4 regions of the Erwinia sp. CGal63 genome follow, and region 2 is predicted to be linked to each of the others. Evidence: predicted binding sites of a transcription regulator. Region 2 holds the regulator's gene; each other region holds the start of a gene.
The links. Region 2 encodes Fur, which represses iron uptake genes when iron is present. Its sites were predicted from a motif close to ATAATAATGAGAACNACTATCAA; they were not measured.

Region 1 (3,445 bases), on a different contig from region 2:
TTACTGCCCGGCAGGCGACAGGCTGCCCGCCGGGTTCATTTCAGAAATGCAGGCCCAACTGCATATAGTAAGTGCGGCCCGGTTCGTTGTAGGTGTTAGCGCCCGCGCCCCACAGATACGCGCCAGTGGTAGCGTTGCCGGTGCTCTGGGCGTTGCCCTCGCGGAAATGGCGCTTGTCAAACAGGTTGTCGATACCGGCCGTCACGTCCAGGTTTTTGGTCGCGCTCCAGGTCGCGCTGACACCCACCAGCGCGTAAGGTTTAACCTGACGCGTTTCGCTGCCGGAAGTCGCCTCGCCCTTATAGTTATATTTTTTCGGTTTCTGGCGGCCGTACCAGGTTAGCGTTCCCTGTACGGAAAGATCGTTGGTAGCCTGCCAGTCCAGCGTCGAGTTAATAGTGTATTTCGGGATAATCGAGAGATAGTCGCCGGTGGTTTTATTCTGATTATCGATGATGTACGTGAAGTTGTTTTTCATCGTCACCACCGCGCTAAGCGGGAAGTTGAGCGTGCCTTCCAGCCCCTGCACCACCGCCTTCGGCACGTTTTCCCACTTGTAGACATCCGAAGTGCCGTTAGAGTATTCCGCCGCGTAGCCGCCTTCGATTTTGTCGTGATAGTCGTTGCGATACCAGGTCAACCCGGCCTGCACGTCATCATGGTTATATTCAATGCCGATCTCTTTATTGACGCTGGTTTCCGCCTTGAGATCGCGGTTACCCTGCAGATAGCAGTAGCCGGCGCTGTCATAACAACCCTGGCCCTTACTGAACAGCAGGTAGTTGGGGTTGGTCTGATAAAGGTTTGGCGCTTTCCAGGCGCGGGCGATACCCAGCTTCAGGGTAAAGTCGCTGCCCAGCTCCTGCGACAGGTTCAGCGCCGGACTCCAGTTACTGCCGGTAATGCTCTGATGGTTGAAGCGAATGCCCGGCGTCAGGCGCGTGGTTTCCGTCAGCTCAATATTGTCTTCCATATAGAGGCCGTAAATATCGGCCGAGCTGTTGATATCGCGTCCGCTGCTGGCAATTCCTTCCACTGCGCCGCCTGCCGAGGTGGATTCGGTGTTGGAAGCGGGATCCTTCATTGCCTGATGATTCAGCTCCGCGCCCAGCGTCACCGTCTGGCTCACCCACTGTTCAAAGGGAATATTGACCTCGGAATGCAGATTGGTGTCGTAGAGCGTAATGGTGGAAAAGCCTTCATTGGACGGGCTAAAAATGCCCGCAATGCCGCCGGATAATCCTTCGTTAAGTCGGGTGTTGCGCGTTTTTTCAAACTGGACGTAGTTGCTGGTAGTGACGCCGTTATCCCAGGCGCCGGTGTATTTCAGGCTGAGCGACTGGCGATAAAGCACGTTGGTTTCTTTGCCATAATATTTTTTCACCAGCGCGTTGCTGTTGGTGTTCTGCGTATCGCCAGCGTAGAGATTACCCTGACGACTGAAACCGCCGTCCAGCTCCAGCGCCTGACGCGGCAAAAATTCCCAGCGCAGCGCGGAATGAATATCTTTATTGATAAAGCCTTCACGGCCGGAAGGATACGAGCCGGCGTAAGAGCCGATGCGCGGCGTAGTGTGGCTTTCATTGATGTCCTGCGCGTCGGCCTGGGTTTTGTTCCAGTTGCCGTAGAGCCGCAGCGTCACGTTATCCGCCAGCGCGCCGCTCAGGTTGGCGTTGTAGCGTTGGGTAGCGCCTTCGGATTTATGCTCCGGCATATTGAAGTAGGTGTTGAGCGCGCCATGCCACTCATCCGTGGTCGGCTTGGTGATGATATTGACCACGCCGCCCATCGCGCCGTTGCCGTAAAGGGCGGCGGCCGGGCCGCGGATCACTTCGATGCGGTCGATCATTTCCGGCGGCACCCAGTTAGTGTCGCCGCGCGTGTCGCGCTCGTCGCTCCAGCCGAAGCGTACCGAGTTGCGGCTGCTGACCGGCATACCGTCGATGAGAATTAGCGTGTTCTCCGGCCCCATGCCGCGAATGTCGATCTGGCGATTATTGCCGCGCTGGCCGCTGTTGGAGTTGCCGGTCAGATTGACGCCCGGCATGGTGCGAATAATTTCCGCCACGTCGCGCTGGATGGGATGTTTTTTTATCGCTTCACTGTCGATAGTCGAAACGCCAGGCGCCTGTAGCGTTTGTTCGCGGGCGGTGACCGTCATGGTGGTTTCGGCACTGTTCTGGGTTTGCTGAACGGCCAGCGTTTTCGGCTGCTCTTTCATCGGCGCAGGTTTGACGGTAGCGGCGTCGTCGGCCTGCGCCGCATACGTAACCAGCCCGCAGGCAATCATTGAAGTCAGAAGCGATAATGTAGACGTAACTTTCATAATGGAATTAGCCACCTGCCCTGTAAAGCCAAAAAACGGAAAGGCGCACTATAATGAGAATGATTATTAATTACAATTGAGAATTTTCTCACCTGAAAATGATTGGCCCTGAATGCTTTGCCTGCTGAAGGCGCTATTTCAGTTGCGCCTACGCACGCTGGTTTTTATAAGAAGCGTAATCTCAGGAGAATAAACGGGCTTACAGACAATCATTTTCCTGAAGCGGGGAAAATTAATTTTTTATATAAGAATCCCCAGAATCATGGGGGAATTTACGGACAGGCATAACGACCAGGCGCACTGGCGACGCCCGGCGAGAAATGACGGATTATTTATTTTTTTCTTCAGCAAAAGGCGCCGCTAAAGAGGATTAACGCGTGACAAACCTGCTGCGCCAAATATCGGATTTGGCTGCGGCAGATTTGTCTGACGGCGTGAAGACAAGAGAGATTCCCTGGCGTTAGCAAAAATACTGGAGATTTTATTATTTTGTGCTGCTTTATGCAGTTAACTTAATCTTACCACCCTACTGAAGTCAACAAAAAAAGAGACAAAAACAGCCTGAAAATGGCTACTGTTTTGCTGTGTAAACTTCAATTCATTGATTTTAATCATAAATTATAAGGAAACATATGCAAAAAAACAGACAAAATCCAAACTGTTTTGTCTACTCGTTTTTCAACAACGGTTGTATAACATTAAATTAACTTATAAGATGCCGCGCATAATCGCATTGGGACGCCCGCCATGAAAACGACGCCACTTCGCAGAAAAGACAATATAATCAATAATATAGATTATATTATAAAAAGCCGCGGCGAAACCAAGGTTTCCTTCGCCAGCCGTACCGGCGTGACTCGCGCAACGCTGTATAAAATTCTGGATGGCAAAGTCAATAATGTGCAGCGCTCTACCGTTACGCGAATAGCGGACTTTTTTGGTGTTTCCTGCGAGATTATTGAAAATCACGATCTGCAATCTTTCGAGCTGATTGAAAATACGCTCTCGCCCGACGGTGATAAAAATCCCGCCGCGCTGCCGATTATTCCCCAGTCGGCTTTTATCCGCAGCCAGGATAAAAGGATCGGCCAACTGGTAACCTGCTATCCCGTAACCTGG
Region 2 (3,445 bases):
GCAACATCCTGATGACGCCTGCAAGCCGCTTTGAGAAAAACAGCGATACCGCGCCGCTGGCCGCTGAAGCGCTGCGCGGCCAGATTCTTCCTACGCCGCTGCAGGTCACGCTTCATACGGAAGATGCCGATTTGAGCCAGGGCGTGCAGTTTGAGCTGACTGGCCTGAGCGCGGAATCGGCGGAAGCGGTAAGAGAGCGTTTCGCGCTGATGGGCGTGGCGGAAAAGTCGCAGGGCTACAAAATCAAAAGTCAGCTTACGCCTGCCGCTTTTACCGGCGACAAGGCGGTTTCCGGCGCCTATAAGCTGACTATTCGCGAGCACGAAGCGCAGATAGAAGGTTTTGACGAAGCCGGCGTTTATTACGGCATGATGTCCATTCTGTCGCTGCTGCCGGCCAGCGGCGAGCAGAAGATCGCCACGCTGGACGTTACCGATGCGCCGCGCATGGCCTATCGCGGCATCTTTCTTGATATCGGCCGCAACTTCCACAGCAAAGAGGCGGTGCTGCGCCTGCTGGATCAGATGGCGGCCGTGAAGCTGAATAAATTCCACTTCCACCTCAGCGACGATGAGGGCTGGCGTATTGAGATACCAGGCCTGCCGGAGCTGACTGAAATCGGGTCGAAACGCTGTCACGATCTGACAGAGCAGCGCTGCCTGCTGCCGCAGCTGGGCTCCGGGCCTTTTGCCGATGCGTCGGGCAACGGCTATCTGACTCGTGATGACTATATTGATATTCTGCGCTATGCGAAGGCGCGCGCCATTGAGGTGATCCCGGAGATTGACATGCCTGCGCACGCTCGCGCAGCGGTGATCTCAATGGAAGCTCGCTATAACAGGTTGATGAAAGAGGGCAAAACCAGAGAGGCGAACGAATATCGCCTGGTCGATCCCACCGATACCTCGAATACCACATCCGTACAGTTCTACGATCGCACCAGCTATCTGAACCCCTGCCTGGATTCCTCGATGCGCTTTGTTGATAAAGTCATTGGCGAAATCCAGGCGATGCACCAGGCCGCGGGCGTGCCGCTAACGACCTGGCACTTCGGTGGCGACGAAGCGAAAAATATTCGCCTCGGCGCGGGCTATACGGATGCGGCGAAACCGGAAGCGGGCAAGGGTAAAATTGACCTCAGCCGGGAAGACAAGCCCTGGGCGAAATCTCAGGTTTGCCAGGCGTTGGTGAAGTCGGGCAAGGTCGCCGACATGGATCACCTGCCCAGCTATTTCGGCAAAAAAGTCAGCGAGAGCGTTAACGCGCACGGTATTGAGAAAATGCAGGCGTGGCAGGATGGCCTGAAGGACGCGAAGGGCGCCGCAGATTTCGCCACCAAACGCGTCGGCGTCAACTTCTGGGATACGCTCTTCTGGGGCGGCTTCGACAGCGTTAACGACTGGGCTAACAAAGGCTACGAGGTCACCGTTTCCAATCCGGACTATCTCTATATGGATTTCCCTTACGAGGTGAATCCGCACGAGCGAGGCTATTACTGGGGCACGCGCTTCAACGACGAGCGTAAAATGTTCAGCTTCGCGCCGGACAATATGCCGCAGAACGCGGAAACCTCGGTGGATCGCGACGGCAACTACTTCAGCGCTAAATCCGACAAACCGTGGCCGGGCGCCTATGGCATCTCAGCCCAGCTCTGGAGCGAAACCGTGCGTACCGATGAGCAGATGGAAGCGATGATTTTCCCTCGCGCTATTTCCGTGGCGGAGCGTGGCTGGCATCGTGCGGCCTGGGAAGAGACCTATCAGGCGGGACGTGAATACAAGGGCGGCGAAACGCACCATGTCGATCAGGCCGCGCTTAACCGCGACTGGCAGCGCTACGCCAATCTGCTGGGGCAGCGTGAACTGGCGAAGATGGATAAAGCCGGTATCCATTACCGTCTGCCGCAGCCGGGCGCGCGCATTGTCGAAGGCCGGCTGGAAGCCAATATCGCGCTGCCCGGTCTTGCTATCGACTACTCGCTGGACGGCGGCAAAAGCTGGCAGCGCTATCAGGATAACGCTCGTCCGAATGTTGCAGGCGAAGTCATGATTCGCGCCGTCAGCAGCGACGGCAAGCGCTTCAGCCGCGTGGAAAACCTGAAATAACCGTTTCTCAGACGAAAAAAAACCGGCGAGCGATCGCCGGTTTTCTGTTTTTAAATTAGCTTACTTGTCGTGCAGCGTATCATCTTCACGGCAGTCGCCGGTAGCACAGTGGCCGTAGAGATAAAGGCTGTGGTTGCTGAGCTTGATACCGTGTTTCGTCGCTATATCACGCTGGCGGGATTCAATCGACTCATCGCTGAACTCGATAACCTTGCCGCAGTCCAGGCAGATCAGGTGATCGTGATGATGCTGTTGGGTCAGTTCAAAAACGGACTTTCCGCCTTCAAAGTTGTGGCGGGTAACGATCCCCGCATCGTCAAACTGGTTCAGAACGCGGTAAACCGTCGCCAGGCCAATCTCTTCGCCCATATCGATCAGGCGTTTATACAAGTCTTCCGCACTGACATGATGGCACTCTGGTTCCTGAAGCACTTCCAGAATTTTCAGTCGAGGAAGCGTGACTTTCAGGCCGGCCTTCTTTAATGCGGTGTTATTGTCAGTCATGCGGATATTGTCCTGTTACTTTACTGGTCACTAAGTGGCTGAAAAGCCGTGAGCATCGGTCGACGCAAAAGCTGAGCGTCTCATTATAGAACCGATGCCTTGAAGAAACCACAGCGGAGATGCAAAACCATCAGAGGATGTAAGGATTACGAAGTCGTTACGTCCGAAAAAGCAAGCACCCATGTACGCTGGGTTATCCGTTCGATCTTCCGATGCCAAATACTGGCGAAGCGGAAACGAAGCAGGGTTATTCTACCGTTTTGAGGGTAAAAGTTACAAATATGTATCTATTACTGCTATAGGAAAAACCGCTGGCCCACTGTGGTTAACCCAGTGGGCCAGGCTGTCAGGCTTCGATGATATCCTGCAGCTGCAGTTCGTCAGAGATCTGTTTGACCCACTTCTCAACGCGTTCGTTGGTCAGCTCCGGCTGGCGATCTTCGTCGATGGCCAGGCCCAGGAAGTGATTGTCGTCCGCCAGCCCTTTAGAAGCTTCGAAGTGGTAACCTTCGGTAGGCCAGTGACCTACGATCACCGCACCGTTAGGTTCGATGATGTCGCGGATGGTGCCCATCGCGTCGCAGAAGTACTCCGAGTAGTCTTCCTGATCGCCGCAGCCGAACAGCGCCACCAGCTTGCCGTTGAAGTCGATCTCTTCCAGCGTCGGGAAGAAATCATCCCAGTCGCACTGTGCTTCGCCGTAGTACCAGGTTGGGATGCCCAGCAGCAAAATATCAAAGGCTTCAAGGTCTTCTTTGCTGCTTTTAGCGATATCATGAACTTCAGCCACCTCTTTACCGAGCTGCTTCTGGATCATTTTTGCAATGTTTTCCGTA
Region 3 (3,445 bases), on a different contig from region 2:
GCCTTTAGCCTGTGCTGAAAGTGCAGTTTCACCCCACGTTTAACGTGGGGCTTTCTTCTTTGCCGCTTATTTCAGCGAGATGCGCACAATGCTGTCTTTGCCTTTGGTGGAATCGTCTTTATTGAATTCCTGCTTGAGCGTGACGAAAAGCGTCTCTCCGTCCGGGGAAACCAGCAGGCTGTTCGGGCTGCTGGCAAACGACCAGCTCTTTTTCACCGCGTAGCTGGTGGCGTCCAGCTGCAGTACCTTCTTCGATTCGCGCTGGCTGATATAAAGTTCGTTGCTCTTCGCGTTGAACTTGATGCCCAGTGCGTCACCGTCGATGCGCTTGATCACTTTACCGCTGCGCTCGTCAAACACCAGCGTGGTTTTCGCTTTGGAGTTGTCGGTGACAAACAGACGGCCGGTCGCCGGATCTTCCGCCAGGTTCAGCAGCAGATACTCTTTGCCGTCGCCCGCACTCCAGCGCTTCTCGATTTTCTGCGTGCGCGGGTTGATGACCAGCACTTCGCCGCCGCCGTTTGCCGCGTAGAGGCGATCGGTAACCGGTGAATAAATGATGCCCGTTACCCATTTACCGGCGTTTTTAATGGTTTTGCTGAGTTTGAAGGTTTTCGCGTCCACCACCCAGATCACGCCCGGATCGCCCACGCCGCCGACGTAGAGCTTGCCTTCGTGCCAGAAGATTTCACGCGCGCCATACGGATAGCCGTCTTTGCCCTTCTCGCTGAACTTTAAACGCTGCAGCACTTTGCCGCTTTCCGCGTCGACTTTGGCGATAGCGCCGTCCAGCGAATTGGTGGTGTAGAAGACGCTGCCGTCCGGATCGACCGCCATGCCAAAGTTTTTCAGATCGGTATGGGTTTCGCCGGTGGTTGCCAGCGTAGCCGGGTCCAGACGATAGAGCAGTCCGCCGTTGACGTTTTTAAAGGATTGCGCGCTGGCAACGTAGAGTGCTTTCGGCGTCCAGGCCATCTCATACAATCCATCGCCCAACTCGCGCTGGGCGGTATCCGGCTTCGTCGCTGCGGCAGTTTGTACAGGCGCTTCTGGTTTTTTTGCCGGCGCCTGGCAGGCAGCCAGACTGAAGGCAGCAACGACCGCAAGAGCAGCCTTACGCGGACTAAATGATTTCATGCAGGACTCCATCAATGGATAAATAAGTCGGTTAGCCGATAAAAAGAATGAGAATCATACGCATTAGCAAAAGAGATGTAAATCTACAGAGCTGGCGAAACGGGCTACGGACAGCTGTTTCCAAAATTATTAATAACTTGTTACATTTTCTCGCCGCTTCGCTTAGAGACTCCAGAAAAGCAAATAATTATCATTAACATTCTCATTGCATCCCTGACTGCCCTTTCCCGGCGGTCGGGGTGCGGTGAATGCGTGTCCTTACAGGATAATAAAAAACAGTGGCTTACCACCTGATGAGAATTCTATGGCTTTCAACCGCAGGGAAAATGGCGCGCGCGCGCCCATAAGAACTTTTACCCTTTCGCTGCTGGCGCTGGCGATCCATGCGCAGTTTAATCCGGTTCAGGCCGCTGACAGCAGTGAACAGAATATGGTGGTCGACGCGACGCCGGTCGATGAGACTATCAGCGAACAGCAGGACTACAGCGCGAAAACCACGCGCGCCGGCACCAAAATGCTGATGACCCCGCGCGATGTGCCGCAGTCGCTCAGCGTGGTGACGAAGCAGCGTATGCAGGATCAGAATTTACAGTCGGTTAGCGAGGTACTGGAGAATACTACCGGCATCGCCTCTGAAAATATCGACAGCGAACGCTCCTCTTATTTCTCCCGCGGCTTCCAGATTAGCAGCTTTACCTATGACGATATCCCGACCTCGGTCAGCGATACCTGGAACTTCGGCGACGCGGCGGAAGATACCGCTATTTATGACCGTATTGAAGTGGTTCGCGGCGCGACCGGCCTGATGACCGGCGCGGGCAGTCCTGCCGCTTCGGTTAATATGGTGCGTAAACAGGCCGACAGCAAAACTTTTACCGGCAATGTTTCGGCCAGCTACGGCAGCTGGAACAAGCAGCGCTACGCGCTCGACGTTGCCGGCCCGCTGAACGAGTCCGGCAGCGTGCGCGGTCGCGTGGTGGCGGGCTATCAGGATCAGGACAGCTGGCTGGATCGCTACCACAAGACGAAAAAGTTTATCTACGGCGTCATCGATGCCGATCTGACCGATAAAACTACGGTTTCCCTCGGCTATGACTACCAGCAAACCAATACCGGCAATCCTACCTGGGGCGGCCTGCCGACCTGGTACAGTAACGGTACGCGCACCCATTACGATCGCAGCACCAGCACGGCGGCGGACTGGACGCGCTATAACGTTAACTCGCGTAAGGTTTTCGCCAGTCTCAACCATAATTTCGATAACGGCTGGCTGCTGCGCGTGAATGGCACTCATGCGGAAGAGACGTTTAACGATAAATTGCTGTATTTACAGCAATGGCCGGACGAAGAAACGGGCGAAGGCACGCTCGGTTTCGGCAGCCAGGACAGAGGCAAGCGCAAGGTCGATTCTATCGACAGCTACGCCAGCGGCCCGTTTGACCTGTTTGGCCGCCAGCACGAGCTGGTGGCGGGCGTCAGCTACAGCCGTCAGCACAATGTCACTTACAGCGCGGATGGCCCTTATGATGAAGGCCAAATCGGCAGCTTTCACAACGGTTGGGATGGCAACGTAGATGAGCCTGAATGGGGCGACTGGTATCAGAACGCCGATGACGTGGTGCGGCAGAAAGCCCTCTATAGCGCCGCCCGTTTCTCGCTGGCCGATCCGCTGTCGCTGATAGTCGGCGCGCGCTATACGCAATGGAGCACGATGGGCAGCAGCGGCGACGTCAAAAAGAATAACATCACGCCTTACGGCGGGCTGGTGTATGACATTAATGATACCTGGTCAGCTTATGCCAGCTATACCTCGATCTTCCAGCCGCAGACCTACCGCACGAAAAGCGGCGCTTATCTGTCGCCGGTCACCGGCAAAAATTATGAAACCGGCCTGAAATCGGCCTGGGACGACGGTCGCCTGACCGCGACTTTCGCCGTGTTCCGCATTGAGCAGGAGAACGCCGCCGAAACAGACGGCGATAATTACGTTAATAATTCCAGCGAACAGGCTTATGTCGCCACTAAAGGCGCGGTCAGCAAAGGCGCGGAGTTTGAGCTGAACGGCGCGGTGACGGATAATCTGCAGATGACTTTCGGCGCGACGCGCTTTGTGGCCACCGATTCTTCGGGCCGCTACAACAGCCAGATGCCGCAAACGCAGCTGAAGCTCTTTACCCGCTATCGCATACCTGCGCTACAACAGCTTACGGTCGGCGGCGGCGTGAACTGGCAAAACCGGACGTTCCAGGACGCGACCGGCCCAGACGGCGAAAGCAAACGCCTTTATCAGAGCAGCTATCCGCTGGCA
Region 4 (3,445 bases), on a different contig from region 2:
TGGCGGCAATCCGGGCTGATCTCTGTGCTCAGCCAGCATTATTGTGTTGCCTGTCCCGATCTGCCCGGGCATGGAAATAGCGTAAAGAGTTCAGAAGCGGGGCGATATAGTCTACGAGAAATGGCCGCTGACGTTATTGCCGTTATCGATAGATTGGGATACGAAAGGGCGCATATCATCGGCTATTCCGCAGGCGGCTGGCTGGCGACAGGGCTGCTTGAATTTTACCCGCAGCGGCTTTCATCCTTGATTATCGGCGGCTGGGATGTGGTTAACGGCCTGCCGCAGGGGACGCACGGCAGGCTGAGCTTTGCCGATTTCATGGCCTATGCGCAAGAAACGGCGCCTGAAATGGCTGCCAGCGTGACGGAACAGAATAAGCCTGGCCTTAGCGCTTTCTTCTCGTCCCTTAGTCAGCCGCAGCAGGTGGCGGCGAGTTTAAAGCAAAGAGAAATACCCACGCTTTTTTGGGCAGGCCGCAAAGATTACTGTTATCCGGCAGTGGCCAGCTGGGCCGCCGATAACGATTTTCCGCTGCTGACCGCCGAAGGCGATCATCTCGCCGCCATGCTGCAACCTGACGTCCGTGTCAGAGAAGCGCTCTGTCGATTTATAGCGGATGCGCAAGGCGTTCGCAGCCTCACCCAATAACCTTGTTTCTTCCCGCCAGCGGGGCAATGACTATCTGCAGCAGACTTAGCGCTATCAGCAGCAGCAGCGGAATTGACCAGCTGGCGAAATGCTGATGCAGCATACCGAAAACCAGCGGCCCCAGCGCCGCCAGCCCGTAGCCCACGCACTGCGCCATTCCTGAAAGCCGTGCGGCCTGACGATGATCGACCGATCTCAGACCAAACAGCGAAAGGCAAATCACCATCGAAGCGCCAGCGCCCAGCCCGGCGATAATCAGCCACAGCGCGGCCAGTGCAGGGAGCAGATAAAGGCCGCACAGCCCGCTAAAAATGGCCAGCGAAGCCAGCAGGCCGACAGCGCGCTGATCGGAGAACCGCTTCAGCGCCAGCATACAGGCGAGGTTGGCGGCAACCGCCACAATCTGATAGAGAAACAGCAGCCAGCCAGCAGTAGCCTGGCTAAATCCATGCGCTTCGGCCCAGGGCGTAAACCAGGCGATCAGGGTATAGAAGGCCAGCGACTGCAACCCCATAAACAGCGATACCTGCCAGCCCAGCGCGGCGCGCCAGGGCGAGCAGTGTGTCGACACCGCAGCGTGATGAGAATCGGAACGCTGACGGGAGCGCTTCAGCAGCGGCAGCCAGGCCGCCAGCGTCATTACCGCCGGGATCAGCCAGACGCCGAGCGAGAGAAACCAGCCGGCATCGGTAAGCTGCGCCAGCGGCACCGCCACGCCGGAAGCCAGGCTGGCGGTAACGGCCATTACGCAGGCGTAAAGGCCGATATAGCGGGCGGTGTGATGGGTGAAATCCCGCTTAATCAGCGGCGGCAGCAGCACGTTGGCGGCCGCGATGCCGCCGCTAAGGATAGTCGTGCCCAGCCACAGCGCCGGGCCGCTACCGGAAATCCGCAGCGCGGAACCCAGCGCGATCAGCCAGACCGCGCCCCATAGCGTTTTCTCCAGCCCAAAGCGGTTGCCCAGCCACGACGCGGGCGGCGCCAGCAGGGCAAACATCATTAGCGGGATAAAATTCAGCAGCCCGGCGGCGGTCGCCGTCAGACCAAAAGTCAGGCGGATATCTTCCAGGATCGGCCCGGTCGCCGTTAGCGGCGCACGCAGACAGGCGGCGGTGAGTAATAAAACGGTGAGAAAATAGCCGGAACCGGCGCAAAACGAGCGTATTGGCATGATCGACCTTGCAAAAAGAGCAGGCAAAGCCCGCAGATTATGCGTTGGTTGACGTTAACGCTTACGCAGCGAAGCCTGGCTTCGCTGTCTGGCCGTTATGTTAACGGCAGTAGCGGGACACTGTAAAGCTGCGCCTTTGGCAACCCTTCGATTTGTAAGACTTTTAAGGACGTTTACCGTTGGGTTACAAAATCCTGAAAAGTTCATTAATAATCTTTTACACGGCAAATAAAAAAAATTATAGTTCTCATTCGCATTTATAGATGGCCGTATCAAAGCGCGCACAGCCTGATGAGAGCCTCTGTGAAAGGCGTCGTACACAACATCGTATCAACGTGGCAGAACGGCACAGGTCGTTCATATATAATGAAAAAAATAGAGGTAAAGATGTTTTTTGCTCAGCGTGTTACCAGGGGAAACCGCCAGCGCGGCGGCGCAGAAGGATTGACCGCTTCTTATTCTGCCGTTGCCGCATTGGTGGCAGTGGCCTTACAGATACCGTACGCCACGGCGGCGGAAACCGCTAAAGAGCAGACGCTGACGGTCAGCACCTCGGCCGACAGCGCCACCGATACCTCAGCCACGGACTATAGCGTCCCCGTTACCTCTTCCGGCACCAAAATGCCGATGGTTGCGCGCGATATCCCGCAGTCGGTCAGTATTATCAGCAAGCAGCGCATGCAGGATCAGCAGCTGCAGTCGCTGGGCGACGTGTTAAATAACACCACCGGGATTTCCCAAAACGTAGCGGATATGGATCGTCGCACCTATTACTCGCGCGGTTTCCTGATCGACAACTATATGGTTGACGGTATTCCGACCGTTTTCGAAAGCCGCTGGAACCTGGGCGACTCCCAGACGGATTCTGCGCTGTACGAGCGTATTGAGGTAGTGCGCGGCGCCACCGGCCTGATGACCGGCGCGGGCAATCCTTCCGCTGCGGTTAACATGGTACGTAAGCATGCGGACAGCAAAGAGTTTACCGGCGACGTTACCGCCACTTACGGTAGCTGGAACAAGCAGCGTTACGTGGCCGATCTCTCTACGCCGCTGAGCGAATCCGGCAACGTGCGTGGCCGTCTGGTGGCGGGTTATCAGGACAATGACAGCTTCGTTGAGCGCTACAGCGCCGAAAAGAAATTTATCTATGGCGTGGTGGACGCGGATCTGACCGACTACACCACGCTTTCCGTCGGTTATGAATATCAGGAAACCAACGCCGACAGCCCAACCTGGAGCGGCGTGCCGCGCTGGCATACCGACGGCTCGGCCACAAATTATCGTCGCGGCTTTAATACTGCGCCCGACTGGGCCTACGTCGATAAAGAGAGCAAAAAGGCTTTCGTTACCCTGAAGCAGCGTTTTGACAACGGCTGGATGCTGACGCTGAACGGCACCCACAACGAAACTTTCCTCAACAGCCGCCAGCTCTATATCGACGGTTTCTTCGATAAAAACACCGGCGCGGGCGTCTCCTCTTATGCGGACTACCCGGTTGTCGGCGGCACCGGCTATAACACCGGCAAGCGCAAGGTTGATTCTGTAGACACCTTCGCCAGCGGCCCCTATGAACTTTTTGGTCGCCAGCACGAGCTGATGGCCGGCGTCAGCTACAGCAAACAG

Region 1: MKZ79_RS10190 (TonB-dependent siderophore receptor) is a predicted target of Fur. The motif match lies at 2,374-2,396, and genes of this name have one in related genera.
Region 3: fhuE (ferric-rhodotorulic acid/ferric-coprogen receptor FhuE) is a predicted target of Fur. The motif match lies at 1,185-1,207, and genes of this name have one in related genera.
Region 4: fhuE (ferric-rhodotorulic acid/ferric-coprogen receptor FhuE) is a predicted target of Fur. The motif match lies at 2,057-2,079, and genes of this name have one in related genera.

Annotation. Positions count from the first base shown of each region.
Region 1 covers NZ_JAKUMN010000002.1:308,248-311,692, reverse strand. Annotated here, with positions in the region: gene MKZ79_RS10190 (TonB-dependent siderophore receptor) at 41-2,326, opposite strand; gene MKZ79_RS10185 (helix-turn-helix domain-containing protein) at 3,074-3,445, shown strand, end outside.
Region 2 covers NZ_JAKUMN010000006.1:38,130-41,574, reverse strand. Annotated here, with positions in the region: gene MKZ79_RS17030 (beta-N-acetylhexosaminidase) at 1-2,105, shown strand, start outside; gene fur (ferric iron uptake transcriptional regulator) at 2,166-2,609, opposite strand; gene fldA (flavodoxin FldA) at 2,956-3,445, opposite strand, start outside.
Region 3 covers NZ_JAKUMN010000001.1:984,103-987,547, reverse strand. Annotated here, with positions in the region: gene MKZ79_RS04420 (YncE family protein) at 67-1,137, opposite strand; gene fhuE (ferric-rhodotorulic acid/ferric-coprogen receptor FhuE) at 1,442-3,445, shown strand, end outside.
Region 4 covers NZ_JAKUMN010000001.1:979,444-982,888, forward strand. Annotated here, with positions in the region: gene MKZ79_RS04400 (alpha/beta fold hydrolase) at 1-651, shown strand, start outside; gene MKZ79_RS04405 (CynX/NimT family MFS transporter) at 641-1,822, opposite strand; gene fhuE (ferric-rhodotorulic acid/ferric-coprogen receptor FhuE) at 2,210-3,445, shown strand, end outside.